4 regions of the Cupriavidus sp. SS-3 genome follow, and region 1 is predicted to be linked to each of the others. Evidence: predicted binding sites of a transcription regulator. Region 1 holds the regulator's gene; each other region holds the start of a gene.

Evidence for each region. The regulator sigma-54, encoded in region 1, starts transcription at its own class of promoters, with help from an activator protein. The targets are predictions, from matches to a motif close to TGGCANGNAANCTGCTTT.
Region 2: a site for sigma-54 is predicted at 4,814-4,831, ahead of U9J39_RS00045 (ATP-NAD kinase family protein). Genes of this name have one in related genera too.
Region 3: a site for sigma-54 is predicted at 6,145-6,162, ahead of U9J39_RS27305 (PQQ-dependent methanol/ethanol family dehydrogenase). Genes of this name have one in related genera too.
Region 4: a site for sigma-54 is predicted at 3,569-3,586, ahead of U9J39_RS00325 (ethanolamine ammonia-lyase subunit EutB). Genes of this name have one in related genera too.

What each region holds. Positions count from the first base shown of each region.
Region 1 is NZ_JAYLVT010000005.1:202,163-209,692, reverse strand. It holds gene U9J39_RS10565 (LON peptidase substrate-binding domain-containing protein) at 1-535, opposite strand, end outside; gene rapZ (RNase adapter RapZ) at 628-1,506, opposite strand; gene U9J39_RS10555 (PsiF family protein) at 1,622-2,014, opposite strand; gene hprK (HPr(Ser) kinase/phosphatase) at 2,186-3,157, opposite strand; gene U9J39_RS10545 (PTS sugar transporter subunit IIA) at 3,240-3,695, opposite strand; gene hpf (ribosome hibernation-promoting factor, HPF/YfiA family) at 4,042-4,392, opposite strand; gene U9J39_RS10535 (RNA polymerase factor sigma-54) at 4,441-5,919, opposite strand; gene lptB (LPS export ABC transporter ATP-binding protein) at 6,042-6,842, opposite strand; gene lptA (lipopolysaccharide transport periplasmic protein LptA) at 6,851-7,495, opposite strand.
Region 2 is NZ_JAYLVT010000001.1:5,998-13,527, reverse strand. It holds gene U9J39_RS00065 (hypothetical protein) at 1-250, shown strand, start outside; gene U9J39_RS00060 (IclR family transcriptional regulator) at 269-1,024, opposite strand; gene U9J39_RS00055 (LLM class flavin-dependent oxidoreductase) at 1,237-2,277, shown strand; gene U9J39_RS00050 (sigma-54-dependent Fis family transcriptional regulator) at 2,501-4,507, shown strand; gene U9J39_RS00045 (ATP-NAD kinase family protein) at 4,870-5,937, shown strand; gene U9J39_RS00040 (thiamine pyrophosphate-dependent dehydrogenase E1 component subunit alpha) at 6,003-7,016, shown strand; gene U9J39_RS00035 (alpha-ketoacid dehydrogenase subunit beta) at 7,052-7,530, shown strand, end outside.
Region 3 is NZ_JAYLVT010000025.1:77,938-85,467, reverse strand. It holds gene U9J39_RS27340 (alpha/beta fold hydrolase) at 1-117, opposite strand, end outside; gene pqqA (pyrroloquinoline quinone precursor peptide PqqA) at 202-276, shown strand; gene pqqB (pyrroloquinoline quinone biosynthesis protein PqqB) at 372-1,289, shown strand; gene pqqC (pyrroloquinoline-quinone synthase PqqC) at 1,286-1,978, shown strand; gene pqqD (pyrroloquinoline quinone biosynthesis peptide chaperone PqqD) at 1,975-2,247, shown strand; gene pqqE (pyrroloquinoline quinone biosynthesis protein PqqE) at 2,219-3,448, shown strand; gene U9J39_RS27310 (c-type cytochrome) at 3,899-4,222, opposite strand; gene U9J39_RS27305 (PQQ-dependent methanol/ethanol family dehydrogenase) at 4,318-6,081, opposite strand; gene U9J39_RS27300 (quinoprotein relay system zinc metallohydrolase 1) at 6,277-7,221, opposite strand; gene U9J39_RS27295 (quinoprotein dehydrogenase-associated SoxYZ-like carrier) at 7,218-7,530, opposite strand, start outside.
Region 4 is NZ_JAYLVT010000001.1:74,169-81,698, forward strand. It holds gene U9J39_RS00310 (LysR family transcriptional regulator) at 1-547, shown strand, start outside; gene U9J39_RS00315 (aminoacyl-tRNA deacylase) at 631-1,104, shown strand; gene eutC (ethanolamine ammonia-lyase subunit EutC) at 1,166-1,981, opposite strand; gene U9J39_RS00325 (ethanolamine ammonia-lyase subunit EutB) at 1,991-3,373, opposite strand; gene U9J39_RS00330 (AI-2E family transporter) at 3,596-4,633, shown strand; gene U9J39_RS00335 (FadR/GntR family transcriptional regulator) at 4,697-5,416, opposite strand; gene U9J39_RS00340 ((Fe-S)-binding protein) at 5,542-6,324, shown strand; gene U9J39_RS00345 (LutC/YkgG family protein) at 6,321-7,022, shown strand; gene U9J39_RS00350 (LutB/LldF family L-lactate oxidation iron-sulfur protein) at 7,019-7,530, shown strand, end outside.

The DNA.
Region 1 (7,530 bases):
CGACCCAGCTCGGGTCGTCCCACAGGTAGGGCTCGTCGAAGGGCATGCGGTCGGGCTGCTCGGCGTGCAGCCGCGTGACGATGCGGCGCAGCGCGTCCAGGCATTCGCCCAGCAGTTCCAGCTTGCAGTCGATGATGTCGGGCGGGAGCACGTCGGCGCGCGCCACCAGCAGGCCGTCGTCGCGGGTTTCGTGGCTGATGATATGGAAGCGCTCGCGGCCGCGCGTGCGGATCAGCAGCACGCCCAGCTGCTCCATGTTGCAGTCGACGATTTCCGCGAGGCAGCCGACCAGTTCGGGCACGGTGGGCTGGTTGGGCCGGGCCACTTCCTCGCCGCTGGCGATCAGGCAGACGCCGAACGGCGCGCTGTCGCGCAGGCAGTTGCGCACCATGTCGACATAGCGCGCCTCGAACACGCGCAACGGTAGCCGTCCACCGGGAAACAGCACGGTGTGCAGGGGAAACAGCGGCAGGTTTTCGAGCGTCCGTGCCGGGTCTTCGGACCCTGCGGGACGGTAGAGGTCGGTCGAGGACATGCGGTGCAGGCTTGGGGTCGCGCAGCATTGGGCCGCCAGGCCGACGCCGCGCTCAGATGCCCCGTGCAGCCCGGGGTGCCATGCCGCGTGCGTCAGCCCGCCGGTGCGAGCTCTCGGTGTCTGACCAGCACATTACCATGTGCCCGGAAATAGTTGGCGAGCCTTTCGGCAATATAGACCGAGCGATGCTGTCCGCCGGTGCAGCCGATCGCCACGGTCAGGTAGCTGCGGTTGTCGGCGATGAAGCTTGGCAGCCACTTTTCCACGTAGGCGCGGATATCCTCGGCCATCGCCAGCACCATCGGCTGCGCCTGCAGGAAGTCGATTACCGGCGTGTCGCGGCCCGTCAGCGGCCGCAGCGCCAGGTCGTAGTACGGGTTCGGCAGCGAGCGCACGTCGAACACCATATCGGCATCGCTGGGCACGCCGTGCTTGAAGCCGAACGACTCGAACAGCAGCGTCAGGCGCTGGCTGTCGTCGCGGATCAGCTCCTTGATCCAGCTGCGCAGCGTATTGGTGCGCACATTGCTGGTGTCGATGCGGTGCGCGGCCTCGGCAAGCGGGCTCAGCAGCGCGCGCTCCATCTCGATCGCTTCCATCAGCGCCGTGTCGTTGAACGCGCCGCCGCCACCGGCCACGCCGTCGGTGCGTGCCGACAGCGGATGGCGGCGCCGCGTCTCGGAGTAGCGCTGCACCAGGGCGTCGGTGCTGGCGGTCAGGAAAATGACCTCGACCTGGTGCTCGGCGGCCAGCGCGCGCACGGTGTCGGGCAGCTGGTCGAGCGACTCGCGGCTGCGGATGTCGGTAGCCACGCCCAGGTGCGTGTAGCCCTGGCTGTCGAGGTAGCGGGTCAGTTCAGGGATGAACTGCGCCGGCAGGTTGTCCACGCAGTAGTAGCCTGCATCTTCGAGGACGTTCAGTGCGACGGACTTGCCGGAACCGGATATGCCGGTGATGAGGATGATGCGCATAGCAACTGAAGCATAGCATCAGGTGCCGGCTGCGTCATGACAGCAGTTTGACAGCAGAAAAAATGGCGAACCGCCCGGTTCGCCATTTAGGTCGCCATTTCGCCGGTGGTGGCGCTCAGGCTGCCTTCGACAGGCATTCCTTCATGTAGGCCTTGTATTCATCGCCCTTCTTGCCCTTGCCAGACTTGCTGCAGGCAGCCATCTTGTCCTGCTGGGTCTTGGGCGCGCCGGACTTCGACAGGCATTCCTTCATGAACGCCTTGCGTTCGTCGCCCTTCTTGCCGGAGGCCTGCGCATTGCAAGCCTTCATCTTGTCCTGCTGGGTGTTGGCCGCGGGCTTGTCCGGATTGGCCGGGGTGGCAGGCGTGGCCGGCACGGCAGGCGTTGCCGGGGCCGCGGCCGACGGCTTGGCCGGCGTAGCAGGGGTGGCCGGCGTGGCGGTCTGCGCAAAGGCGCTGGCTGCGAACAGCGGGGTCACTAACGCGCACACTGCAATCAGGGTCTTCATGCTTGCTCTCCTCGGGGGTGGACAACCTTATCGCCGCGCGCCGGGGTCGGCGTTGCAGCTTCCGCAACGGGCGTGATGCCCATTACAGCACAAAACGGAGCATGCCTGAGAAACGTTGACGAGCGCTTGCCACGCCGTTGTAAGCAATTGAAAACCGCGGCGGACGGTGGCTTACAGCAGCCGGCCCTGGCCGCGCGAGACCGCATCGGCCTGCATCGCGGCGCGCTGGCGGTCCATGAAGTCGCGCAGCGTGTCGATGCCGCGCAGGCGCAGGATGGTGTTGCGCACGGCGGCCTCGACCAGCACGGCAAGGTTGCGGCCGGCCGCCACCTGGATCTTGACCATGTGGATGGGAAGCCCGAGCACGTCCAGGTACTGCGAATCCAGCGGCAGCCGCTCGAATTCGCCGTCGTTGCGCCGCACCAGCTGCACCACCAGCTTGATCTTCATCTTCCGCCGCACCGCGGTCTCGCCGAAGATGGTCTTGATGTCGAGCAGCCCCAGGCCGCGCACTTCCAGCAGGTTCTGCAGCAGCGGGGGGCAGCGGCCTTCGATGAAATCCGGCCCCAGCCGGACGAAATCGACGGCGTCGTCGGCCACCAGCCCGTGGCCGCGCGAGATCAGTTCCAGGCCCAGTTCGCTCTTGCCGAGGCCCGACTCGCCCATGATCAGCACGCCCATGCCGAGGATGTCGAGGAACACCCCGTGCATGGTCACGCGCGGCGCCGAGATGCGCGACAGGTACAGGCGCAGGTGGTCGATCACCGCGGCGGACGACACCGGCGTGGTGAACAGCGGCGTCGACGAGCGCGTGCAGCGCAGTTCCAGGTCCGGCGGCGGCTCCATGCCGTCGGCGATCACCAGGAACGGCGGCTCCAGCAGGATCAGTTCGCCCATCTGGCGCTTGCGCGTCTCGTCGTCGAGCCGCTGGTAGTACGTGATTTCGGGCTTGCCGAGGACCTGGATCCGGTTCGGGTGGATCAGGTTGAGGTGGCCCACCAGGTCTGCGGCGGAGGTCGCTTCGCGGGCGAATTCCACGTCAAAGGCGCGGTCCGCGCCCTCCAGGCCGGCGACCCACGAGAGTTTGAGGTCGGCTGCGTTGTCGTCGAAGATGGACTGGGAGGTGACGCCGGTGAGTTCCATGCGGTATGGCTGGTAAGGCGGTGTTCGAAGCGCGTGGCGCTTGCCCGGTCTGGTGCCGGCCCGCTCCGGGGGAGTCAGTGGATCAGGGATGCCATGCGATCAGCAGTTCGTGCACGGCATCGGGCGTGGGCAGGGTCGCCAGGCCCTCGCGCATGTCGCGATCCGACAGCAGTTGCGCGATCTCGGACAAAATTTCCAGGTGCTGCTGTGTGGCCTGTTCCGGCACCAGCAGGAAGATCAGCAGCGACACCGGCTTGCCGTCCGGCGATTCGAACGGAATCGGCTCGGCCAGGCGCATGAAGGCGGCAAGGGGCTGCTTCAGGCCCTTGATGCGCCCGTGCGGAATCGCCACGCCGGCGCCCAGTCCGGTCGAACCCAGCGACTCGCGCGCGAACAGGTTGTCGGTGACGATGGCGCGCGCCACGCCATGGTTGTTCTCGAAGAGGAGCCCGGCCTGCTCGAACACACGCTTCTTGCTGGTGACGCTGACGTCGAGGGTGATGTTGCCGGGTGGCAGCAATTTGGCCAAACGATTCATGGGCGATGCGCAGGATTTCAGTTAGCGGGCGGATCGTTCCGCCGGGCAGCGGCTGGCTCCCTGACCGCCGCCGGCGGAGGAGACGTCCGGCCCATTATAGAGCAGCGGCTACCCTTGCATTGTGCGGTGCAGCGCGAGCAGGCGCGGCCACGAGTTCTCTCTCTTTGTATGGCGCAGCATACACCTTGGCGCTGCGCTTGCGAACATTTCGGGCTTCCCTGCGTGGCAAGGTTTGCTCCGCTGCCACAGCCGGCACTGTGCCAGGGCGCAAAAAAGCCGCGCTTCGGCGCGGCTTGCCTGTGGAATCCTGGTTCAGCAGCCCTCTGCGGGGCTGCCGGGCACGGGTTTATTGCTGCATTTGCGCTGCGGCCATCTGGTACTTGACCGCTTCGCGGTCGTGGCCTTGCACGCGATCCTTGTAGCGAATCACCTGACGGTCCAGCTTGTCGACGAGTGCGTCGATCGCCGCATACAGGTCTTCGTGATGCGCCTCGACAAAGATGTCCTTGCCCTTTAGATGCAGATTGATTTCCGCGTACTGACGCCGGTCCTTTTCCTTGTGATTGTCGACAGAGAGCAGCACGCTAACGCCAATGACTTGATCGAAATGCCTGACGATTCGCTCCAGCTTCGTTTCCACGTACTCACGCAGAGGGGGCGTGATGTCCAGGTGGTGTCCACTGATCTTGAAGTTCATAGCGCTTCTCCTTCTGAAAGAGCCTCACCAGGCAGGCGGTGGGCTCGGCTACAAAGACTTGCGGAGATTCACTGCGGGGATCTTCAGGGCTTCGCGATATTTGGCAACGGTGCGGCGTGCGACAACGAAGCCTTGCTCACCCAGCAGTTCGGCGATGCGACTGTCGGAAAGGGGATTCCTCGGGTCTTCGGCTCCTATCAGTTGCTTGATCAAGGCGCGGATGGCCGTTGATGAAGCCGCGCCACCGGTTTCGGTGGACACGTGGCTGCCGAAGAAGTACTTCAGTTCGAAAGTACCCATCGGCGTGGCCATGTATTTATTGGTCGTCACCCGGGAGATGGTTGACTCGTGTAAACCCAGTGTATCGGCAATCTCCCGCAAAACCAAGGGGCGCATGGCGATTTCACCGTGGGTGAAAAAGTTCTTTTGACGCTCGACAATGGCTTGCGAGACACGCAGGATCGTGTCGAACCTTTGCTGGATGTTCTTGATCAGCCAGCGCGCCTCCTGCAGCTTTTGCTGCAGCCCCGCGGTGCCGGTCTCGCCCTTGGCGCCGCGCAGGATCTGGGCGTACATGTCGTTGATGCGCAGCCTCGGCATCACATCCGGATTGAGCTGCGCGACCCAGCCGCTGCCGCTTTTGCGCACGAATACGTCCGGCACGACGAAATCCGCCTCCGGCCGGCTGTACGCGTGGCCGGGGTAGGGGGCCAGCGAGCGGATCAGGTCGTGCGCGGCCTTCAGCGCGACTTCGTCGACCTGCAGCGCCTTCTTCAGCCGCGTGTAGTCGCGTACCGCAAGCAGTTCCAGATGATGGGTGACGATGGTCAGCGCCAGTTCGCGCTGCGGGTGGGTCAGGCGGCGCAATTGCAGCGCCAGGCATTCGGCGGCATTGCGTGCGCCGACGCCGGCCGGATCGAAGCTCTGCAGCAGCGTCAGGATGGCGTGGACTTCGTCGGGGTCGAACTCCAGCTCTTCGGGCAGCTCCGCGCAGATCTCTTCGAGCGAGGCGCTCAGGTAGCCGTCGTCGTCGAGCGATTCGATCAGGAAGATGGCGAGCCCCTTGTCGCGCGCCGAGATCTTCAGCGGTGTGAGTTGCTCCATCAGGTATTCGCGCAGCGTGGGCTCGGCATCGCGCAGCTGCATCGGCGTCTTTTCGTCCTCGTCGCCTTGCGGCCGGCGGGCGAAGTCGTCCAGGCTCCAGTCGCTGTTGCCGTAGTCGTCGCCGCTGCTGTTGTCGCCGTAGCTGTCATCGGCGGCGCCTTCGGCGCGGGCGTCGCCATTGCCCTGGGGCTCGGCGGGGGCGGGCGCGGGCGCGCTCTGTACGTTGACCGAGCCATCGGCCGCCACGCGCAGCGGGCTTTCGATCCAGTCGTTCTCCCGCTCGAGCAGCGGGTTTTCCGTCAGCGCCTGTTCGACTTCCTGCTGCAGTTCCAGCGTGGAAAGCTGCAGCAGCCGGATCGACTGTTGCAGCTGCGGGGTCAGTGCCAGGTGCTGGGAGAGGCGGAGCTGTAGCGACGGTTTCATGCGACCTATTTTATGCGCATCTTTCCGATGTTGGAACGGAAATTGCTATCGCTTATGCGCCGTGATCGCCGCTGACTCTCCCGCCGCGCAGCCATGGCTGCCCGTGCCGGGCAGCCGTCTTGTCACATGCGGAAGTTCTCGCCCAGGTAGACGCGCCGCACGGCGTCGTTGGCGATGATGTCTTCGGGCTGGCCCGCGGCCAGCACCGTGCCTTCGCTGATGATGTAGGCGTGGTCGCAGATGCCGAGCGTCTCGCGCACGTTGTGGTCGGTGATCAGCACGCCGATATTGCGCGCCTTGAGGAAGCTGACGATGCGCTGGATCTCGCCCACGGCGATCGGGTCCACGCCGGCGAAGGGTTCGTCGAGCAGGATGAAGCGCGGCGACGACGCCAGCGCGCGCGCGATTTCCACGCGGCGGCGCTCGCCGCCGGACAGCGACAGCGCCGGGTTGTTGCGCAGGTGCGCGATCTGCAGGTCGTCGAGCAGGGCATCGAGGCGGCGCTCGATCTCGGCCTTGGCCAGCGGCTTGCCCTTGTCCAGCTGCAGCTCCAGCACCGCGCGGATGTTCTCCTCGACGTTGAGCTTGCGGAACACCGAGGCTTCCTGCGGCAGGTACGACAGCCCCATGCGCGCGCGCTCGTGGATCGGCAGGCCGCTGATGTGGTCGCCGTCGAGCACGATATCGCCTTCGTCCAGTGCCACCAGGCCGACGATCATGTAGAACGACGTGGTCTTGCCCGCGCCGTTGGGGCCGAGCAGCCCGACCACCTCGCCGCTCTTCACATCGAGCGAGACGTCCTTGACCACCGTGCGCGAGCCATAGCGCTTCTTCAGGTGGCGCACGACCAGCGTGCTGCCGCCGGGCAGGACGGAGTTGGCTTCGACGACAGGCTTGTCGGCAATGGTGGCGGTATCGGTCATGGGTACGGTCAGGGTTTGTTGGCGGGCGCGGGCGCCGACTTCAGGTCCAGCGGCGAGCCGCCTGCGGTGCCGGACTTCTGGTCCTGGCGCGGCGACAGCACCGCGCGCACGCGGCCAGACGGGTTGGCCGCCGCGGCATCGCCGCTGCCGCCGCCCGCCGCGGTATAGAGTTCCTTGCGGCTGTCGTAGGTCAGCACCGCGCCGCGGATCTCGTCGAGCAGCTTGGCGCCCTGCAGCCGCGCCATGCGGGCATTGCCGATCAGCTTTGAGAATTCCTGCTTGCCGTCGTACTCGATGCGGTCGCCCCAGCCGTCGATGTATTCGTCGACACCCTCGCGCTTCTGGCGGATATAGGCCTGCCTGCCCGGCTTCGAGGTGGCCACGGCGAACTGGTAGCCCTCGGGGTCGGTGCGCAGCTCGGCGGCGTCGGACTTCAGGATCATGGTGCCCTTGGTCAGCACCACGTTGCCGGTCAGCGTATAGATCTGCTTGACGTCGTCATAGCTGGCGTTGTCCGCCTCCAGCACCATCGGCTTGTCGCGGTCCGCGCGCTCGGCTAGGGCAGGCTGGGCCAGCAGGCCGAAGGCCAGGGCCAGCGCGAGCAGGGCCGGGGCGGTGCGTCGACGGGACGATGTCGTCAGGGAAGCGGTCATGTTGGCAGGGTTGCTTGAGGGCGTCTGGATGCGTG
Region 2 (7,530 bases), on a different contig from region 1:
GTTCCGCACCGACCCGGCCTGCGCGGCGCCGCGCGCGCGCGTCTGCCGCATCGTGCTGATCAAGCCGCGGCTGGTGTCATGGGCGCCGGCCGACGTGCGGCACTATGGCGCCACGCACCCGGCCTTCCCGCAGCAAGGCACCGGCGACCAGTTCTTCGACGAGGCGCAATGGGAGAGCTACCGGGCCCTGGGACACGCGCTTGGCAAGCGCGTGCTGGGCGGCGACGTGGGCAAGGCGCTGCTGGCCTGATCGCGCGCCAAGCTGGCCTCAGCGCACGAAGCCGATCACGTCTTCCAGTCGGCCGCTGGCATCGCGCAACGCTTCCAGCAGCCGCGGCACGGCGGCGTCGTCAAGCCGCTGCTGCGGCCCGGCGATGGCGACCGAGCCCACCACCGCACTGCGGTCGCGCGACCACAGCGGCAAGGCCAGGCCGGCGACGCTGGCCGCGGCTTCCTCGCGCGTATGCGCCCAGCCGCGTTCGCGCACCTCGGCCAGCTGCTGCTCGATGCGCTCGCGTTCCAGCGTGGTATGCGGACCCATGCGCGCCACGCCCTGGCGGTACACCTCGTCGCGGAAGGCCTCGTCCTGGAACGCCAGCATGGCCTTGGCATGCGCGCCGGCATAGAGCGGGAAGCGCTCGCCCAGCTCGATCGAAAAGCGCAGCTGATGCTGGCTGTGCACCAGCCCCACGCACAGGCCTTCATGGCCGTCGAGCCACGACAGGAACACGGTCTCGCCGCTCTGCGCGGCCAGTTTCTCCAGCACCGGGCGTACGATCTCGTCGGGCGAGAAGCTCTTGCGCACTACCTGTCCCAGCTCGAACAGCCGCAGCCCCAGCGAATACTTGCCGGTGGCCGAATCCTGCACCAGGAAGCCGTTGGCGGCGAACGTGGCCAGCACGCGGTGCACTACGGCGTAATGCACGCCGCTGTGCTTGGCCAGCTCGCGCACGCCCCAGGTGGGCTGGCGCACGGTGAAGTGGGTCAGCAGGGCCAGCGCGCCGTCCAGTGTCTTGAGAGTCATCGATCGTTCCTTCGCATCGGGCTGAATGGTAAGGGCAAGCTGCGCGCGGCTCAATCCTTGCGCCCCGGCTGTGGCCCCACCGCGCCCGGCGATACCCACGCCGCCCGCAGGGCCGCAAAGCCGCCGCCAGCACGATCCGCGCAGGCTCACTAACATAGCGAACCATCCGCATTGCAGCGGCGGCGCACGTGTGGCGCCCGCCAGACCACGACATGAATCGCGACTCTCTCCCCGCCGGCAACGGCGTTGCCTATTCGGTGCTCGACCTCGCCCCCATCCCGCAAGGCAGCGATGCCGGCCAGGCCATGCGCAACTCGCTCGACCTGGCGCGCCATGCCGAGCAGCTGGGCTACCACCGCTACTGGCTGGCCGAGCACCACAACATGCCCGGCATCGCCAGCGCCGCCACCGCGGTGCTGATCGGCTATGTCGCCAACGGCACCCAGCGCATCCGCGTGGGCTCGGGCGGCGTGATGCTGCCCAACCACTCGCCGCTGGTGATCGCCGAGCAGTTCGGCACGCTGGCCTCGCTCTATCCGGGCCGCATCGACCTGGGCCTGGGCCGCGCGCCCGGCACCGACCAGGCCACCGCGCGCGCCCTGCGCCGCCATCTGGCCAGCGACAGCGCCGATACCTTCCCGCAGGACGTGGAAGAGCTGCAGGCCTACTTCGACGACGTGCGCCCGGGCCAGCGCCTGCGCGCGGTGCCCGGGGCCGGCCTGAAGGTGCCGATCTGGCTGCTGGGCTCGAGCCTGTTCAGCGCGCAGCTGGCCGCGGCGATGGGGCTGCCGTTCGCCTTCGCCTCGCACTTTGCGCCGGGCTTCATGCGCCAGGCGCTGGACCTGTACCGGCGCACCTTCCGCCCGTCCGAGACGCTCGACCGGCCCTACGTGATGCTCGGCCTCAATGTGTTCGCGGCCGATACCGGCGACGAGGCGCGCCGGCTGTTCAGCTCGCTGCAGCAGCAGTTCCTGGCGCTGGTGCGCGGCACGCCGGGGCAGCTGCGCCCGCCGGTCGACGATATCGAAGCGCTCTGGAACGAGAGCGAGGCTGACCATATCCGGCGCTCGCTGGCGTGCTCCGTGGTGGGCGACCCGGATGTGGTCGGCGCCGGCATGCAGCGCTTTGTCGATGACCTGCAGCCGGACGAGCTGATGATCACCGGCCAGATCTACGAGCACCAGGCGCGGCTGCGATCGTTCGAGATCGCCGCGGCTGCCGCGCGCAGCCTCAAGGCCAACGCCGCGCTCTGAGCCGTTGCCGGTATGACGCACGCCGCACTTGCGGCGTGCGCCGGCCGCTGTCTTTCATTTCCTGCCGGTTCTGGTTTGCATAGCGCCGAGGCGCTCGGATACATTAGAAGGCCGACACCAGACAGAGGCGTGGCCACCCAGGCACGCGCCCACATAGTCCGCCCGATCCGCCGCCCCCAAGCAATCTCCAGGGGCCGAGGGGCAGCGACGACAGGAGACAGCGATGGACCTGCGGCAACGCGAGCACATCGAGACGGTGGTCCAGGCCACCGCCTACCTATCCCCGCCAGCCCTGCTCGCGGAGCGCATCGCGCATGACGCGATCATCCAGAATTCATGGCGGCGCTGCGTGCACCAGTACGGGCTCGATCCCTCGCGCATGCAGGAGGCGCGCATCCTGCCGCAGACGCGCCTGCGCGAACACCAGGAACGCATCGACGACTTCGCCCGCATCGCCCGCCACGGCCTGCAGAGCCTGCACGCGCAGGTGGCGGCGCTGGGCTATGTGGTGCTGCTGACCGATGCGCAGGGCGTCACGGTCGACTATATCGGCGACACCCACACCGATGCCGCGCTGCGCCACGCCGGCCTCTACCTTGGCGCGGAATGGAGCGAGAGCGGCGCCGGCACCTGCGCGGTCGGCACCGCGCTGGTCACCGGGCAGGCGCTGACCGTGCACCAGGCCGACCATTTCGATGCCACCCATATCCCGCTGACCTGCACCGCCGCGCCGCTGTTCGACACGCATGGCACGCTGCACGCCATCCTCGACATCTCCGCGCTGGTCTCGCCGCAGGCCAAGGACAGCCAGGGCCTGGCGCTGCAGATGGTGCGCATCTACGCCGCGCATATCGAGAACGCCAACTTCCTGCGCGCGCACCGGCGCGACTGGATCCTTAAGCTTAACGTCGCGCCCGAGTTCGTCGACGTCAACCCGGAATACCTGCTGGCGCTCGACGATGCCGGCCGCATCGTCGGCCACAACCATCGCGCCCGCCTGATGCTGGAAACCGAACTGGCCGGCATGCCCGGCGCCACCGTGCTCGGGCAGCCGTTCGAGACCTTGTTCGACGCCCGGCTCGAAGACCTGGGCCGCTATGTCTACTCGCGTCCCAGCGAGCAGCGCCTGGTCGCGCTCAACCGCAGCGGCGGCCTGCTGTACCTGAGCGTGATGCCGCCCGCGCTGGGCTGGCAAGCTCCAGCGGCACCGGCGCAGGTGGCGATGCCGGCGCCGCTGGCGGCGCTCAGCGGCGGCGACGCCGCGCTGGCGCAGCAGCTGGAGCGCGCCGCGCGTCTGGTCGATTCCCCGATCCACCTGCTGATCCAGGGCGAAACCGGCAGCGGCAAGGAGTTCTTCGCCAAGGCGCTGCACCAGGCCAGCGCGCGCCGCGCCGGGCCCTTTGTCGCGGTGAACTGCGCGGCGATTCCGGAGACCCTGATCGAGAGCGAGCTGTTCGGCCACCTGCCCAACAGCTTTTCGGGCGCCGGCTCGCGCGGCAAGCGCGGGCTGATCCAGGAGGCCGACGGCGGCACGCTGTTCCTGGACGAGATCGGCGACATGCCGCGCGAGCTGCAGTCGCGGCTGCTGCGCGTGCTGGCCGAGGGCGAGGTGCTGCCGGTGGGCGCCGCGCGCCCGGTGCCGGTACGCCTGCGCGTCATTTCGGCCACGCACCATCGCCTGGAGCAATTGGTGGCCGACGGCCGCTTCCGCGAGGACCTCTACTACCGCCTGAACGGCGCGCGCTTCGAACTGCCGCCGCTGCGCGCCCGCACCGACCTGGACTGGCTGGTGCGCAAGCTGCTGCAGGAAGGCGCGGTCGAACCGGTGACGCTGTCACCGGCCGCGAGCGAGCGGCTGCGCCGCCACCGCTGGCCGGGCAACCTGCGCGAACTGCGCAACGTGCTGGAGTACGCGCGCGCGGTCTGCAGCGGCGGCTATATCGACGTGCACGACCTGCCCGATGCCGTCGCCGGCACCGCCGAACCGGCTGCCGTAGCGGCCCAGCCGGCATCAGCCGATCGCGCCCCGGACCACGGCACCGCCGCCCCGTTCGACCCGCACCAGCTGCCCCCCGAGGGCATGCTGCTGATGCAGTACCTGCGCGCCTCGGGCTGGAACCTGAGCGCGGTCGCGCGCCAGATCGGCATCAGCCGCATGACGCTGTACCGGCGCATGGAGCGCTACGGCATCCAGTCGCCTAACCGGCGCGACGGCGGGGAGCAGGCGTAGCACTGCGCCGTAGGCAAGGCCGGCAGCGCTGGCGCGGCTGCCGGGCGTACCCGTTTCTGCGACGCCGTTCGCGGCCTTTCGTCTTCCGGATTTCTCTTGACGCCGGCTTTCGCCAGGCGTGCGGCCACGCCGGTGATAAGACGTTACGCGTGTCCACTCCATACACCTGCACTGTGACACCTGTCTCGCCCTGACGGCCACCCAGGCCGCTCGCCCGTCGCAAGCGGCAGCGATTTTTGCGGGTTATCCCTGAAGCCAGGGCCCCGCAACCGCCCGCCTTGTGCCATCGCGATGCCATCCGGCCACTGGCACAGCCATTGCAATGTCGCCTGTCACCACAACGACAACACAGGAGACAGGCAATGGGGCAGCCAAGGTTCGCCGATGCGCCGCTGGTCGGCATCATCGCCAATCCGGTTTCGGCGCGCGACATCCGCCGCGTGATCGCCAACGCCAACAGCCTGCAACTGGCTGACCGCGTCAATATCGTGCTGCGGCTGCTGGCCGCGCTGTCATCGTGCGGCGTGCAGCGCGTGCTGATGATGCCCGATCGCGAGGGCCTGCGCGTCATGCTGGCACGGCACCTGGCGCACCGCCAGGGACCGGATTCGAGCCTGCCCGAGGTCGCGTATCTGGACATGCCGGTGGCCTCGCGCGTCGACGACACGCTGCATGCCGCGCGCTGCATGGCCGATGCCGGCGTGGCAGCGATCATCGTGCTGGGCGGCGACGGCACCCACCGCGCCGTGGCGCGCGAATGCGGCGCGGTGCCGATCGCAGGACTGTCGACCGGCACCAACAATGCCTACCCCGAGATGCGCGAGCCCACCATCACCGGGCTCGCCACCGGCCTCTATGCCACCGGCCGCATTCCAGCCAGCCAGGCGCTGGCGTCGAACAAGCGCCTGGACATCGTCATCCGCGACGGCAATGGCACCTTCCGCCGCGACATCGCGCTGGTCGACGCGGTGATCTCGCACGAACACTTCATCGGCGCGCGCGCGCTGTGGAAGACCGACACGCTGGCCGCGGTCTACGTGTCCTTTGCCGACCCCGAGGCGATCGGGCTGTCCGCCATCGCCGGCTTGCTCGAGCCGGTGGGTCGGCGCGAAGCGGGCGGCCTTGCGATCGAACTGGCGGCGCCGGGCGCGGGCGAATTCGAACTGAGCGCGCCGATTGCGCCCGGCCTGATGTGCACCGTTCCCATCGCCGGCTGGCAGCGGCTCGCGCACGGCCGCCCCCATCGCGTGCGCCAGCGCAGCGGCGTCGTCGCGCTGGACGGCGAGCGCGAGCTGACCTTCGGCCCGGACGACGAAGTCACCGTCACGCTGCACGACCACGCATTCCGCAGCATCGACGTCGCCGCGTGCATGCGCCACGCGGCGCGCCACCAGCTGATGCGCAGCGTGCCGCAGCACGTCCTGGCCTGAGCACGCCGGGCCGCGCACCCACCGATTTTCTTGAAGTGCAACACCTGAAAACGAAGGAGACAGAGATGACAGCCAGAGCTTCGCAAGATCCGGCGCAATCCCGCGGCGCGCTGCCGCTCGACAAGGAGACGCTGCTGACGGTGTACCGCAAGATGCGCACCATCCGCGATTTCGAGGAGCGCCTGCACGTGGACTTCGCGCGCGGCGACATCCCGGGCTTTGTCCACCTGTACGCGGGCGAGGAAGCCGCGGGCGTCGGCATCCTGCATCACCTGCACGACGGCGACCGCATTGCCAGCACGCACCGCGGCCATGGCCACTGCATTGCCAAGGGCGTCGATCCGGTGGCGATGATGAAGGAGATCTACGGCAAGAAGGGCGGCTCGTGCAATGGCAAGGGCGGCTCGATGCATATCGCCGACCTGTCCAAGGGCATGATGGGCGCCAACGGCATTCTCGGCGCGGGCGCGCCGCTGATCTGCGGCGCCGCGCTGGCGGCCAGGTTCCGCGGCAAGGGCGAGGTCGGCATTACCTTCTGCGGCGACGGCGCCTCCAACCAGGGCACCTTCCTGGAAAGCCTGAACCTGGCCGCGGTGTGGAACCTGCCGGTGATCTTCGTGATCGAGAACAACGGCTACGCCGAATCGACCTCGCGCGACTACGGCACCGCGGTCGACAGCTACGTCGACCGCGCCGCGGGCTTCGGCATCCCGGGCGTGACCGTCGACGGCACCGATTTCTTCGCGGTCCACGAAGCCGCCGGCGAAGTCATCCGCCGCGCCCGCGAGGGCGGCGGCCCGTCGCTGCTCGAATGCAAGATGGTCCGCTTCTACGGCCACTTCGAAGGCGATGCGCAGACCTACCGTGCTGCCGGCGAACTCGATGACATCCGCGCCAACAAGGATTGCCTGAAGCTGTTCGGCCGCACCGTGACGCAAGCCGGCGTGATCGCGCGCGAAGAGCTGGACGCGATCGACCGCGAAGTCGCCGCGCTGATCGAGCACGCCGTGCAGGAAGCCAAGGCGGCGCCCCAGCCGGGCCCGGAAGACCTGCTGACCGACGTCTACGTCAGCTACTGATCCGCCACGCGCAAACCAATTATCAGGAGACAGACATGGCTCGCAAACTGAGCATCAAGCTGGCGATCAACGAGGCGATCGACCAGGAAATGACCCGCGACCCCAGCGTCATCATGCTGGGCGAGGACATCGTCGGCGGCGCCGGCGCGGACGGCGAGAAGGACGCCTGGGGCGGCGTGCTGGGCGTGACCAAGGGCCTGTATGCCAAGCATGGCGACCGGCTGCTGGACACGCCGCTGTCCGAATCCGCCTACGTGGGCGCCGCCATCGGCGCCGCGGCGTGCGGCATGCGCCCGATCGCGGAACTGATGTTCATCGACTTCATGGGCGTTTGCTTCGACCAGATCTTCAACCAGGCCGCCAAGTTCCGCTACATGTTCGGCGGCAAGGCCGAGACCCCGGTGGTGATTCGCGCCATGGTCGGCGCGGGCTTCCGCGCCGCCGCGCAGCACAGCCAGATGCTGACGCCGCTGTTCACGCATATCCCCGGCCTGAAGGTGGTGTGCCCGTCCAC
Region 3 (7,530 bases), on a different contig from region 1:
GCCGTGCAGGACCAGCCAGGGCTCGCCGTGCGGCGGGCCTCCCAGCCGCACGTGCAGGCGCTGCGCGTCGGGCGTGCGCAGGTGGAAGACGATGTGGTCCAGGGTTGCGTCGGGCATGGTTGTTGCCTTTCCGGGCATTGCGGCAGACACGCTGCCATGCCGCGACGCTAATCACTAACCATGCCAACCAAGGAGACCGACATGACCTGGACCACGCCCGCCTACACCGAGCTGCGGCTCGGCTTTGAAATCACCATGTATATCGCCAACCGCTGACCGGCCGCGACGTTCCGCGGGCGGGCGCCGCCGGTGGTTGCCGGCATGGCGCCTGTGCGCGGGGCAGCTGTGATCCACCCTCGAGCGCTCGCGCCATGACAACCATCCGGGTACTGGGATCGGCCGCCGGCGGCGGCTTCCCGCAATGGAACTGCAATTGCCGCAACTGCGACGGCGTGCGCCGCGGCACCGTGCGCGCCACCCCGCGCACGCAATCGTCGATCGCGCTGTGCGGCGATGGCCCGGATGCGATCCTGGTCAATGCCTCGCCCGACATCCTGCAGCAGCTGCGCCAGACCCCCGCGCTGCAACCCGGCCGCGCCGGGCGCGACACCGCGATTGCCGCGGTGCTGCTGATGGACGCGCAGATCGACCACGTCACCGGCCTGCTGATGCTGCGCGAGCACCGGCGGGCGCTGCCGCTCTACGCCACCGCCAGCGTGCTCGAAGACCTGGCCGGGGCGTTCCCGCTGACGCGCATCCTGTCGCACTACTGCGGGCTGCAGTGCCACGCGCTGCCCTGCGACGGCACGGCGTTCTCGGTGCCGCCGCTGGACGGCGTGGCGCTGACCGCGGTCCCGCTGCAAAGCAAGGCCCCGCCCTACTCGCCCAGGCGCCATGCGCCGCAGCCCGGCGACAACATCGGCCTGCGCATCGAAGACCGCCGCAGCGGCCGCAGCGCCTTCTATGCGCCCGGGCTGGGCCAGGTCGACGACCACGTGTTCGCGCAGCTGCGCCGCGCCGACGTGGTGCTGGTCGACGGCACCTTCTGGCGCGACGACGAAATGCAGGCGCTGGGCTTCTCCACGCGCAGCGCCGCCGACATGGGCCACCTGGCCCTGTCCGGGCCGGGCGGGATGATCGAGGTGCTGGACCGCCTGCCCGCCAAACGCAAGATCCTCATCCACATCAACAACACCAATCCGGTGCTGGCGGAAGACTCGCCCGAGCGTGCCGAGCTGGCCCGGCACGGCATCGAACTGGCCTACGACGGCATGGAAATCGCGCTATGACAGCCACCGTTGCATGGAGCCCGGCCGAGTTCGAGGCGCGCCTGCGCGCGCGCGAAAGCGGCTACCACATCCACCACCCGTTCAACCAGCGCATGGCGGCGGGCCAATGCACGCCCGCGCAGATCCGCGCGTGGGTAGCCAACCGCTTCTACTACCAGGCCAGCATCCCGCTGAAGGACGCCGCGATCCTGTCCAACTGCCCCGACCGCACCACGCGCCGCGAGTGGGTGGTGCGCATCCTCGACCACGACGGCACCGACACCCAGCCCGGCGGCATCGAGGCCTGGCTGCGGCTGGGCCAGGCCGTCGGCCTGGAGCGCGGCGCGCTGCTGGAGCACCAGCAGGTGCTGCCCGGCGTGCGCTTCGCCGTCGACGCCTATGTCAATTTCGCGCGCCGCGCGCCGTGGCAGGAAGCGGTGTGCTCGTCGCTGACCGAGATGTTCGCGCCGAAGATCCACCAGGAGCGGCTGGCCGGCTGGCCCACGCACTATCCGTGGATCGAGGCCGGCGGCCTGGATTACTTCCGCTCGCGCATCCCGCTGGCGCAGCGCGACGTCGACCACGGCCTGCGCGTGACGCTGGACTACTTCCGCAGCGCGGCGCAACAGCAGCGCGCCCTCGATATCCTGCAATTCAAGCTCGACGTGCTGTGGTCGATGCTCGATGCCATCCAGCAGGCCCAGCCATGACCGCCGGCACGCAAGACCTCGCCACCCCGACCCTGCACCGCACCTTCCGCCTGCAGTGGGAGGACTCGCAGCAAAGCTGGGTGCTGCTGTATCCGGAAGGGATGGTCACGCTCAACGACAGCGCCGCCGCGATCCTGCAACGCTGCGACGGCAACCATACGCTCGACATGCTGATCGACGACCTGCAGGCCGCCTTTGGCGTGCAGGGCATCGCGCCGGAGGTCCATGCCTTTGTCAAACATGCCACCGAACGCGGCTGGCTGGTCTGAGCCCGCGCCGCCCGGCCCGCCGCTGTGGCTGCTGGCGGAGCTGACCTACCGCTGCCCGCTGCACTGCGCGTTCTGCTCCAATCCGGTCGACTATGCCCGCCATGCGCAGGAACTGGATACCGCGCAGTGGTGCGACGTGTTCAGCCAGGCGCGCGCGCTGGGCGCGGTGCAGCTGGGCCTGTCCGGCGGCGAGCCGCTGCTGCGCAAGGACCTGGAGACGCTGGTGCGCCATGCGCGCGGCCTGGGCTTCTACACCAACCTGATCACCTCCGGCGTGGGCCTGACCGATGCCCGGCTGGCGGCGCTGCGCGAGGCGGGCCTGGACCATATCCAGCTGTCGTTCCAGGACTCCACCCGCGAGCTCAATGATTTCCTGTCGAGCACGCGCACGTTCGAGCTTAAGCAGCGCGTGGCCAGGCTGATCAAGGCGCACGGCTATCCGATGGTGATGAACTGCGTGCTGCACCGGCATAACCTGCCGCATGTCGGCACCATCATCGAGCTGGCCTTGCAGCTGGGCGCCGAGTACCTGGAGCTGGCCAATACGCAGTACTACGGCTGGGCCTGGGAGAACCGGCAGGCGCTGATGCCGACCCGGGAACAACTGCGCGAAGCCGAGGCCGTGGTGCGGCAGTACCGCGCGCGCATCGGCCGGCAATGCCAGATCCTGTTCGTGGTGCCGGACTATTTCGAGGAACGGCCGAAGAAATGCATGAACGGCTGGGGCACCACCTTCCTGGGCGTGGCGCCCGACGGCACCGCGCTGCCGTGTCACGCGGCCCGCATGCTGCCGGACCTGGCACTGCCCGACGTCAGGACGGAAACCCTTCACGACATCTGGCACCACAGCGACGCCTTCCGCCGCTTTCGCGGCACGCAATGGATGCCGCAGCCGTGCCGGTCCTGCGAGCACAGCGAGGCAGACCTGGGCGGCTGCCGCTGCCAGGCCTTCCTGGTCACCGGCGATGCCGCCGCGACCGACCCCGCCTGCGCCAAGGCGCCCGGGCATGGGCGCCTGCGCGAGATCGCGTTGGAGGGGCGGCTGGCGGTGGCGCAAGCGCGCGAGTATCCGATGGTGTTTCGCAGCGATGCCAACTCGTTGAGATTGGGTTCATCGCGGACAAGCGGGCACGAAAGGCCTGAGGTATCGCCCGCGACAACGCGTGCGAGCGCAGCGACGCACTCCGTGCCCGAGCAGTAGACCTAAGATTGGGAGCGCGCGCAGCGCAGCCGAAGGCGTCCCACCAATAGCGCCCGCAGCAGGTTGCCTACACCCTGTTGGGATCGTTCAAAAGTGGGGGATCGTAGGCACCGTCCCTGACTCACATAGCGTTAGCAGGTTCGAACGGGCACCCACGCCAAACGGAAATCACCACCGCCCGAATCACCAACGCCGCGGAATTGATTGCCAGCCGCACAGGCGACGCGTTTCTTGCCTACTTCTTGGCGCTCGGCCAAGAAGTAGGTCGCCGGCTGCGCCGGCGAAACAGCCACGCCCGCCAAGCACGACAAACCAAGAACCGACGGATGGGGGCAAGCGCTGAATCAACGCCCGCGCCGGCGCCGCCGCAAGCGGGTCTTGCGCCGGCCGCCGACGCCCGCAACGGCCCCGCGTCCGACGCAGCGTCCGCCGCCCACGCCCCGCCCCCCCTCAGCCGACCCCAAGCACCCACTCCGCCAGCTTCTTCGCATCATCCTCTCCCAGACTTCCATGCGGCGGCATGGGGATCCTGCCCCACGCCCCCTTGCCGCCCTCCCGGATCTTCTTCGCCAGCGACGCGGCCGCCTGGCTGTCGCCCTTGTACCGCGCCGCCACCTCGGCAAACCCCGGCCCCACCAGCTTCGACTGCATGCCATGGCAGGAAAAGCAGCCGCTCTTGTCCGCCAGCGCCTGCATCTCCGCCGCCGTGGCGGCCAGCGCCGCGCCCGGCAACATCGCGCCAACCGCAGCCAGCGCCATCCATTCTTTCTTCATACCTGTATCCCGATACCGTGGCGACCGGGCCCCGCGCACGCCATGCATCGCCGCTGCGATGCCATGTACGCGGGGCTGAATCACCGTTGATTCCCTCAGCTCTTGTGCAGCTTGAACACCCACACCGAGCCGCCCTGCTCCAGGAAGTTCACGCGCTTGGCCACCTCGCCGCCCCACAGCGGCACCGCGCCGCCCCAGCCGGAGACCACGGCGACGAACTGCTCGCCGTTCTCTTCCCACGTGACCGGCGGCGCGACCACGCCGCTGCCGGTCTGGAACTGCCACAGCTCCTTGCCGGTCTTCGCGTCGGCGGCCTTCAGGTAGCCTTCCGGCGTGCCCCAGAACACCAGCCCGCCGGCGGTGGTCATGGCGCCGCCCCACAGCGGCGCGCCGTTCTTGACCTCCCAGACGATCTTGCCGGTCTTGGGGTTGATCGCGCGCAGCGAGCCGATGTAGTCCTCGTTGAGCGGCTGGATGGTGAAGCCCGCGCCCAGGAACGCGGCGCCCTTCTTGTAGCTGATGGGCTCGTTCCAGATGTCCATGCCCCACTCGTTGGCGGGCACGTAGAACAGGCCGGTCTGCGGGCTGTAGGCCATCGGCTGCTGGTTCTTGCCGCCCAGGAAGCCGGGCGCCGCGAACACCGACTTGCCCTTCTTCTCGCCGTTGGCGGCGGCCGGGTCGCCGGGGCGCCCCTCGGCGACGTAGTTGGGGCGGCCGCTCTTCAGGTCGATGCCGGTGGCCCAGGTGATCTTGTTCACGAACGGGAAGGCATTGACCAGCTTGCCGCTGGTGGCATCGTTGACGTAGAAGAAGCCGTTGCGGTCGGCCTTGCCGCCCATGCGCTTGCCGTCCAGGTCGAAGGTGATGAACTCGTTCACGCCGTCGAAGTCCCAGCCGTCGTTGGGCGTGTTCTGGTAGTGCCAGACGATCTTGCCGGTGGCGGGATCGAGCGCCACGGTGGAGGCGGAGTAGAGGTTGTCACCCTTGCGGATATGGCTGTTCCACGGGCCCGGGTTGCCGGTGCCGAAGTAGGCCAGGCCGGTGGCCGGGTCATAGGTGCCGCCCAGCCACGTGGCCGCGCCGCCGGTCTTCCAGGTCTCGCCGGGCCAGCTGGCGTTCTGGGTGCCGGTCATGCCGATCTCGGTCTTGTTGCCGTCCTTGTCGTACTTGTAGCCCATGTGGCCTTCCACCACCGGCCGCGACCACACCAGCTGCCCGGTCTTCGCGTCGCGCGCCTCGACGCGGCCGACCACGCCGAATTCGCCGCCCGAGATGCCGGTCAGCACCAGGCCCTTGGCCACCAGCGGCGCGGCCGTGTACGAATAGCCCGCGGCGTAGTCCTCGAGCTTCTCTTTCCAAACCACCTTGCCGCTGTTCTGGTCCAGCGCCACCAGTTGCGCGTCGAGCGTGCCGAAGATCACCAGGTTGTCGTACAGCGCCGCGCCCCGGTTGACCACGTCGCAGCACGGCATGATGCCTTCGGGCAGGCGGTGCTCGTACTTCCACAGCTTGCGCCCGGTCTTCACGTCGAGCGCATAGATGCGCGAATACGACGCGGTGACAAACATCTTGCCGTCGTGGATCAGCGGCTGCGACTCCTGCCCGCGCTGCTTCTCGCCGCCGAACGAGAACGACCACGCCGGCACCAGCCGGCCCACGTTCTTGGTATTGATGCGCGCCAGCGTCGAATAGCGCTGCCCCTGCGGGCCCATGCCCCACGACAGCACGTCGCCGGGGGACTTCGCATCGTTCTCGATCATGGCGTCGCTTACCGCCGCCTGCGCGGCAACGCTCGCCGCGGCGGCCGCGATTGCCGCCGCGGTTGTCGCAATTGCCAGCCCTACTCGTAAGGTCCTCATTGCCATCTCCTCTCTTGTTTTCGATTTCGCTGGTGCGCCACTGCGCCACACACCAGCACGCAAATGGCAAATCCCATGCCAGTGGGGCGGGGCCCGATCACGCGCCCTGCAAGCCCGCCGCAAGGCTGCGGCCCGCGCCAGCGTGCAACACTGCGTTGCAGCTGCGCCAGAATTGAACAGGCACCGTCGGCCCCGTCACTGGCCCAGCGCGGCTTCTTCGTGCGCCGGGTAGAGATGGATCACGTTGCGCAGGTACTCGGCCGGCAGCGCGCCCCAGCGCGCATAGGGCTCGGGCACCGGCATGGCCATGACCTCGGCCAGGTCGCGTCCCTGCGCCGCGGCCTCGCGCAGGCGCGCGTCGAGCCATTGCAGGTAGGCACGCGTCTGCGCGATGGCTTCCGTGCCGCCCAGCGCGGGCCCGTGGCTCGGAACCAGCAGGCGCGCCCCGCTCTGCTCCATCAGCGCCTGCAGCCGCGCCAGGCTGTCGAGCCAGCGCCCGATATGCGCGTGCGGCGTGGTCGGAATGCGCTCGCGGAACACCAGCCCGCCGGCAAAGACGATGCCGGCGGCGCGGTCCAGCAGCACCAGGTCTGCGTCGGTATGGCCTTCCAGGCGGATCAGTTCCAGCGTGCGGCGCCCGATCGTCCGTGTGCCGGCCTCCAGCGCGTGCAGCGGCGGCGCGGGCTCGGTGCCGCGCATCCAGTCGCCGCACAGGCGGTAGAGGTTGTCGGCATAGGCCGCGCCCTCGCGGCGCGCGCCGTCGATGGTGGCGGGCAGCGCGCTGCCGCCCACGTCGGCATAGGCCTGGTTGCCGAAGAAGTAGTCGGGATGCAGGTTCAGGTTCAGCACCAGCCGTACCGGCGCGCCGGTCAGCGCGGCGATGGCGCGGCGCTGCTGCTCGCCGTACTCGCGCGAGGGGCCGGTGTTGATCACCACCACGCCGTCGCCGGTGTCGATGAAGGCGGTATTGATGATGTTGCAGCCATTGGCCGGGGCGAAGTCGGCATTGGCGCCTTCCAGCAGCCACACGCCGGCGGCGATCTCGCGCGGCGCCAGGCGGTAGTCAGGTGGCTGCGCGGGCGCCGCGAGGACCGCAGCAGTGGCCAGCCACAGCAGCAGCGCCGGCAATACGCGCTTCATGGCGACACCCGCGCCGCAATGCGGTTGCCGTTGTTGTCGTGGCCGGACACGGTCATGCCGGGCACCACCGCCTCGCGCAGGTCGAACGAGAAGATCGGGTTCTCCGCCACGGGCTCGTGCAGGGTCAGCCGCAACAGCGGCTGCCGCGTCGCGTCGGCCAGCACCAGCGTCTCGAGATAGAACGCCGGGATGCCGGCGACCAGGCCGGTGTCCATCGGGTGCATCACGCGCAGGCGCACGCGCGCGCCGGCCTGGTCCTGGCCGTGACCCAGGCCAGGGTACACGCGCGCCTCGACCCGGTTGAGGGTG
Region 4 (7,530 bases), on a different contig from region 1:
CGACAACCGCGTGCACAACCTGGTGTCCGAGGACGTGGAGGTGGCGCTGCGCATCATCTCGACGCCGCCGGATTCGGTGGTGGCCACCGAGATCGGCGCGGTCGACTGGATCGTCTGCGCCGCGCCCGCGTACCTTGCCGGCCACCCGGCGCCGCAGGCACTGGCCGGGCTGCAGTCGCATGCCATCGTGTGCGCGTCGCCGGTGGGGCAGAAGCTCAAGGCATCGGGCTCGCGCGAAGGCGGCAACGATGGCGAGGTGCGCGAACAAGTGGTGCTCGAGCCCACGCTCAGCTCGGAGAACTTCGCCTTCCTGAAAGAGGCGGTGCTGGCCGGCCTGGGCGTCGGCATCTTCCCGATCTATGCGATCGGCGCGGAACTGGACAGCGGCGCACTGGTGCCGCTGCTGTCCGACTACCGCATCAGCGTGTTCGGCAGCAAGCTCTACATGCTGACCATGCCCAACCGCTACCAGACCCTGGCCACGCGTTACCTGCTGAATTTCTTGAAGACCGAACTGCAGGCGGTGTGGCCGCGGCTGCACCGCTAGCCGCAGGCCATCGCCATGGCGCCGGCGCACTATATTAGGAGCACAAGGATAACCGTCGGCGCATCCGGAACCTAGGAGCAATCATGGCCCTGGCTAGTACGCTCGCTAACTGCCTGAGCAGCAAGAACACCCGCTACGACATCATCCGCCACCCCTACACCCTGAGCAGCATGGCCACGGCAGAGGCCGCGCACGTGCCCGGGGACCGGCTGGCCAAGACGCTGTTGCTGGAGGATGAACGCGGCTACGTTGCCGCTGTGATCCCTTCGAGCCATCACCTGCAGATGGCGGCCATCTGCGAACAGACCGGGCGCAACCTGGTGCTGGCGCACGAGGACGAGATCCGCGAGATATTCAAGGATTGCGACCTCGGCGCGATTCCGCCGGTGGCGATGGCATACGGCATGACAACTTATGTGGACGACAGCCTGATGCAGCAGCCCGAAGTGTATTTCGAGGGCGGCGACCACCAGGACCTGGTGCACATGAGCGGCGACCAGTTCAAGCAACTGATGTCGGATGCGGGGCATGGGCAGTTCTCGCGCCGCATGATGTAAGCGGTGCGACGGCAACGGCCACCACGCGGGTTGCGGCCCGCGCGGTGGCCGTTTTGCTGTTTCAGCGGATCTGTGGCGATGCCTCGGCGCCTGCGGGCAACGCCGGCGCGCTGTCGTCCTTCAGGTCTACGCCGGAGCGCCCGAGCGCCGCCGCGCCGCAAAGCAGAAACACCAGCCGCTCGGCGGCCTGCGCGCAGGACAGCCCCTCGGGGCGCACATTGGAGATGCAGTTGCGCTCGGCATCGGTGCGGCCGACACGCGGCGCATGGGTCAGGTAGATGCCGAGGCTGTCGGGCGAACTCAGCCCGGGCCGCTCGCCGATCAGCATCACCACCTGGCGCGCGCCCAGGCGCTCGCCGATCTCGTCGCCCAGCGCCACGCGCGACTGCTCGGCCACCACCACGGGGCCGATCTGCCAGCCCTGCGGCAGACGCTGGCGCGCCGCCTGAAGCAGCGGCAGCGCATGGCGCTGCGTGGCCAGCGCGGACAGGCCATCGGCGATCACGAACACCACATCAGGCGCCTGCTGCGGTCGTGCCGCGTCCAGCCGCTTACGGCTGGCTTCGTCGAGACGACGGCCCAGGTCGGGGCGGCGCAGGTAGTGCTCGCGGTCCGGCGCCGCGCTGTGCACGGCCACGTGCGGCAGCCCGGCCGCATCCAGCGCCGCGGTGACGGTGCCCATCTCGAGCGCCAGATGCACCGCATCGCGCGCCTGGGCATGGGCCAGGCCGAAGGCCAGCACGGCGTCGGTGGGCTGGCTGTGGCCGGTGCGGCCCAGCGCGATGCGCGCGCGCGTGAAGCGGCGCAGCCGTTGCCACGGGTCGGCTTCGGCCGGGGCGGGAGCGGGGCTGGCGGGCGCCTGGCGTTTGGCCGTCATCGCGGTGCCTTACAAGGTGTGGGCCATCTGCAGCAGCGGCTGGCGCGCCGCGGGCTCCAGCAGCCGGCCGGCGCCGTCGGCAATGCCCATGCGCTGCAGCCAGGCCTCGAATTCCGGCGCCGGGCGCAGCCCCAGCACTTCGCGCAGGTACAGCGCATCGTGGAACGAGGTGCTCTGGTAGTTCAGCATGATGTCGTCGGCGCCGGGCACGCCCATGATGAAGTTGATGCCGGCCACGCCGAACAGCGTCAGCAGCGTGTCCATGTCATCCTGGTCGGCCTCGGCATGGTTGGTGTAGCAGACGTCGCAGCCCATCGGCACACCCATCAGCTTGCCGCAGAAGTGGTCTTCCAGCCCGGCGCGGATGATCTGCTTGCCGTCGTACAGGTACTCCGGCCCGATAAAGCCGACCACGGTATTGACCAGCAGCGGCGAGAACGCGCGCGCCACCGCATAGGCGCGCGCCTCCATGGTCTGCTGGTCGACGCCGTGGTGCGCGTCGGCCGACAGCGCGCTGCCCTGGCCGGTCTCGAAATACATCAGGTTGTCGCCCACGGTGCCGCGCGCCAGCCCCTGCGCGGCGTCGTGCGCCTCGGCCAGCAGCGACAGGCTGATGCCGAAGGCGGCATTGGCGCGCTCGCTGCCGGCAACGGACTGGAACACCAGGTCCACCGGCGCGCCCTGGCCGATCGCGCGCAGCGTGTTGGTGACATGGGTCAGCACGCACGACTGCGTGGGGATGTCGAAGCGGCTGCGCAGCTCGTCGATCATGCGCAGCAGCGAGACGATCGCGCCGAGGTTGTCCGAGGCCGGATTGACGCCGATGGTGGCATCGCCGCAACCATAGAGCAGCCCGTCGATGATCGACGCGGCAATGCCCTTGGGGTCGTCGGTCGGGTGGTTGGGCTGCAGCCGCACCGCCAGCCGGCCCGGCAGCCCCACCGTGCTGCGAAAGCGCGTGACCACCTGGCACTTGCGCGCCACCGCGACCAGGTCCTGGTTGCGCATCAGCTTGCTCACCGCCGCCGCCATCTCCGGCGTGATGCCGGGCGCCACCCGCGCCAGCGTGGCGCTGTCGGTCTCGTGCCGCAGCAGCCAGTTGCGCAGGTCGCCCACGGTGGTGGCATCGATCGCGGCAAAGGCGGCGGCGTCGTGGCGGTCGTGGATCAGGCGCGTGACCTCGTCGTCTTCATAAGGCACCAGCGCCTCGTTGAGGAAGCGCGTCAGCGGCACCTCGGCCAGCGCCAGCCTGGCCGCCATCCGCTCCTGTTCGCTCTGCGCGGCAAGGCCCGCCAGGGCATCACCGGCGCGCGCCGGGCTGGCCCTGGCCAGCAGCGTGCGCAGGTCGGCAAAGACGTGGCGGTGGTTGCCGATGGTATGGGTGTAGGCCATGCGTTGCGTTCCCGGACTTGGCGACAAACACGGATCGCGCGGCAAGCCGCGGGCCGCGCACGATTCCCCCTAATATAGACACCCTTTGCGTGTGCCGATATGCCAACATCGGCGCCAGATCGCGGCGGCAAGTGCGAACCAAGCAGCGACTGACGCAGCCATTACACCTGGATCGGCGAGAATCCAGAATTCCTTTCAGCAAATTGCATGCCGGAGACACCGATGAAAGACCCCGAACCGACCGTCACCCCGCGCCTGCCGCCGGCCGCGTGGTACAGCGTCGGCACCGTCGCCTACCTGCTGACCGTGCTGGCGCTCTGGACCGTGCTGCACGCCAACCTGGTGGCGGCGCTGCTGTCCGGGCTGCTGCTGTATTCGCTGGTGGACGTGCTGGCGCCGCGCCTGAAGCGCCTGCACCAGCGCCACGACGCGCTCGCGGTGGCAATCCTGTCGGCGCTGATCCTGCTGGGGCTGACGCTGGCGGGCTGGCTGCTGGTGCGCTTCGTCAGCGGCGAGGGCAATACCCTGGACGGCCTGCTCAACCACGTCGCCGACATCATCGACCGCTCGCGCGGGCAGCTGCCGCCGTGGGTCAGCGACGCGCTGCCCAACGGCGTCGACGAACTGGCCAACACGCTGATCGACACGCTGCGCGAACACGCCGCGATGGCGCAGAAGCTGGGCGCCGAGGTACTGCGCACGCTGGTGCATATCCTGATCGGCCTGGTGATCGGCGCGATGGTGGCGCTGTACCGCGCCGTGGCGCGGCCCAACCGGCGCCCGCTGGCAGCCGCGCTGGTGGCGCGCGCGCGCACGCTGCAGCAGGCGTTCTCGCAGTTCATCTTCGCGCAGATCCAGATCTCCACCATCAACACCGTGCTGACCGCGCTCTACCTGCTGCTGGTGCTGCCGCTGTTCGGCGTGCACCTGCCGCTGAGCAAGACCCTGGTGGTGATCACCTTTGTCGCGGGCCTGCTGCCAGTGCTGGGCAACCTGATCTCGAACACGGCCATCGTGGTGGCCTCGCTGTCGGTATCGCTGCCGATCGCGGTGGGCTCGCTGGTGTTCCTGGTGGTGATCCACAAGCTCGAGTACTTCCTCAACGCGCGCATCATCGGCGCGCGCATCCAGGCCGCGGCGTGGGAACTGCTGATGGTGATGCTGCTGATGGAAACGCTGTACGGCATCCCGGGCGTGATCGCCGGGCCGATCTTCTACGCGTACCTGAAGCGCGAACTGGCCGGTGCCGGGCTGATCTGAAGGCAGTGGCCGGCACGCCGGGCCGGTGGTAGGACCAACTCCCGGCCTCAACCGCCTCGGTATTCAGGCCCCGTCCTGCTCCACGCGGCTGCGCACGAAGTCGATGTGGGTCTGCATCGCCGTGCGTGCCTCTTCGGGGCGGCGCGCGCAGATGGCATCGCACAGCGTGCGGTGCTGCAGCAGCAGCAGGTCGGAGGCGCCGTCGTCCTGTTCGCGCAGGCCGGTGCCGTTGATGGTGATGTGCTCGCGCAGCATGCCGATCACGCTGGTATGCAGGTGCAGGAACATGGTGTTGTGCGAGGCCTGGGCGATGGCGTCATGCAGCTGCGCGTCGGCATCGGCCTCGGCCTGCTTGTCGTCGGCGGCGCGCGCGCGTTCCAGTTCGGCCATCAGCGCACGGATGCGCTTCACGTCGGCGGCATCCGCGCGCAACGCCGCGAAGTAGGCGGTGGCGCCTTCCAGCACGCGGCGGAACTCCAGGATGTCTTCGCGCAGCGCGGGATGGTCGGCCACCAGCTGGCCCCACGGCGAGGCAATGCCGGCGCGCAGCTGGTCGGTGGCATAGACGCCCGCGCCGCGCCGGCTCTGCAGCAGGCCGCGCGCGGCCAGGCGCTGGATCGCCTCGCGCACGGTGTTGCGCGCCACCGCGTACTGCTCGGCCAGCGTGCGCTCGGCCGGCAAGCGCGTGCCGGGTGGCCAGGTGCCGTCGAGCAGCGCGGTTTCCATGCGCCGCATCACCGACTCCACGCGTCCGCGGGCATTCCCGTGCCTGGCTGCCGTCATGCCGTATTCCCTCGCTCCTGAACGTGCGCGGAGCGCATTCTGAATTGGTCCGACCAATTTGAACCGCCGCGCGGAAGCGGGAATTATGCGCCCAAACGTGCGACCCAGCACGTGTGGAGCGAGACATGAAGGATCGTCAGTACCCCAGCGGCCCTGCCCCCACGCAGGCCTACCTGTTTGCCACCTGCCTGGTCGACATGTTCGTGCCGCAGGCCGGCCTCGATGCCGTGCGGCTGCTCGAGCGCGAAGGCCTGACCGTGCATTTCCCGCGCGGCCAGAGCTGCTGCGGCCAGCCCGCCTACAGCAGCGGCAACCCGGACGCGGCGCGCGCGGTGGCGCGAGCCCAGCTCGACCTGTTCGGCCAGCCATGGCCCGTGATCGTGCCGTCCGGCTCGTGCGCCGGCATGATGCGGCACCACTGGCCGCAGCTCTTTGCCGACGATCCGGTGGCCGGCCCGAAGGCGCGCGAACTGGCCGGGCGTGTCTACGAGCTGGGCGAGTTCCTGCTGCACGTGCTGAAGGTGGACTTCGGCACTGCCGCGTCGTCGGCCCAGCCGTCGGAGCGCATCGTGCTGCATACCTCGTGCGGCGCGCGCCGCGAAATGGGCACGCGCGGGCACGGCGTGGCCCTGGTCGATGCGCTGCCGGGCGTGACCCGCGTCGAGCATGCGCGCGAGTCGGAATGCTGCGGCTTCGGCGGCACCTTCTCGCTCAAGCATCCCGATATCTCGGGCGCCATGGTGCGCGACAAGGTGGCGTCGGCCTGCGCCACCGGCTGCGACCGCCTGGTCTCGGCCGACTGCGGCTGCCTGCTCAATATCGGCCATACCGCCGCGCACGACCGCGCCCCGCTGCAGGTAGAACACCTGGCCAGCTTCCTGTGGCGCCGTACCGGAGGTGCCGCATGAGCACGCCTGGCGCCCGCGAACGCATGCTGGGGCGGCTGCGCGCCGCCGCGCCCGTGCCATCACCGCAAACCACTGAGCTCGATCGGCGCATCGACAGCCATTTCGAAGCGCGCCGCCACGGCACGTCAGCGACGGGCGACCGCGTCGCCGCGATGCAGGCCGCGCTGCAGGGCCTGCATGCCGAGGTCTGGTGCGCCGACTCCACCGCCTGGCCCGCCTTGCTGGCTGCGGAACTGGCCAGGGCCGGCGTGAAGCGGCTGCTGCTCGATCCGGCCAGTCCGGCCGGCGCGGCGCTGGCAGCCGCGTTGCCGGCGGCGATCGAAGCCATCGGCTACGACCGCCCGCTCGAGGCGTGGAAGGCCGAACTGTTCGACACCGTCGATGCCGGCTTCACCGTGGCGCGCTCCGGCATCGCCGCCACCGGCACGCTGGTGCTGGCGCCCGACGCGGGCTCGCCGCGCACGGTGTCGCTGGTGCCGCCGCTGCATGTGGCGCTGGTGCGGGCCTCGACACTGCATGACGACCTGCACATGGCCGCCCGCGCCGAGCGCTGGGCCGGCGGCATGCCGACCAACCTGGTGCTGGTCTCCGGCCCGTCCAAGACCTCGGACATCCAGCAAACCCTGGCCTACGGCGCGCATGGTCCGCGCCGGCTGTGGGTGGTGATCGAGACCGATAACGCGGAGGCCGCGCGATGAGCGAGCAAACCCTGCAGTTCGTTGCGCCGCAGGCGTTCAAGGCCCGCGCCCGCGAGGCGCTGGACGACCCCAAGCTGCGCCAGAGCTTTCGCGGCGCGATGGACTTCCTGCAAGGCAAGCGCCTGGCGCAGTTTCCCGACGCCGACGAGCTCGAGCGCCTGCGCGACCTGGGCGAGGCGGTGCGCCAGCACGCGCTGGCCAACCTGCCGGACCTACTGGTGCAGCTGGAACAGAAGCTGACCGCCGCCGGCGCGCAGGTGCACTGGGCCGAGACCGCCGACGAGGCCAACGCCATCATCCACGGCATCGCCAGCGCCAGGCAGGCAAGGCGCGTGATCAAGGGCAAGTCGATGGCCAGCGAGGAGATCGAGCTGAACCATTTCCTGGCTGAACGCGGCGTGGCGTGCATCGAGTCGGACATGGGCGAGTACATCGTCCAGCTGGCCGGCGAGAAGCCCTCGCATATCGTGATGCCGGCGATCCACAAGACCAAGGGCGATATCGCGCA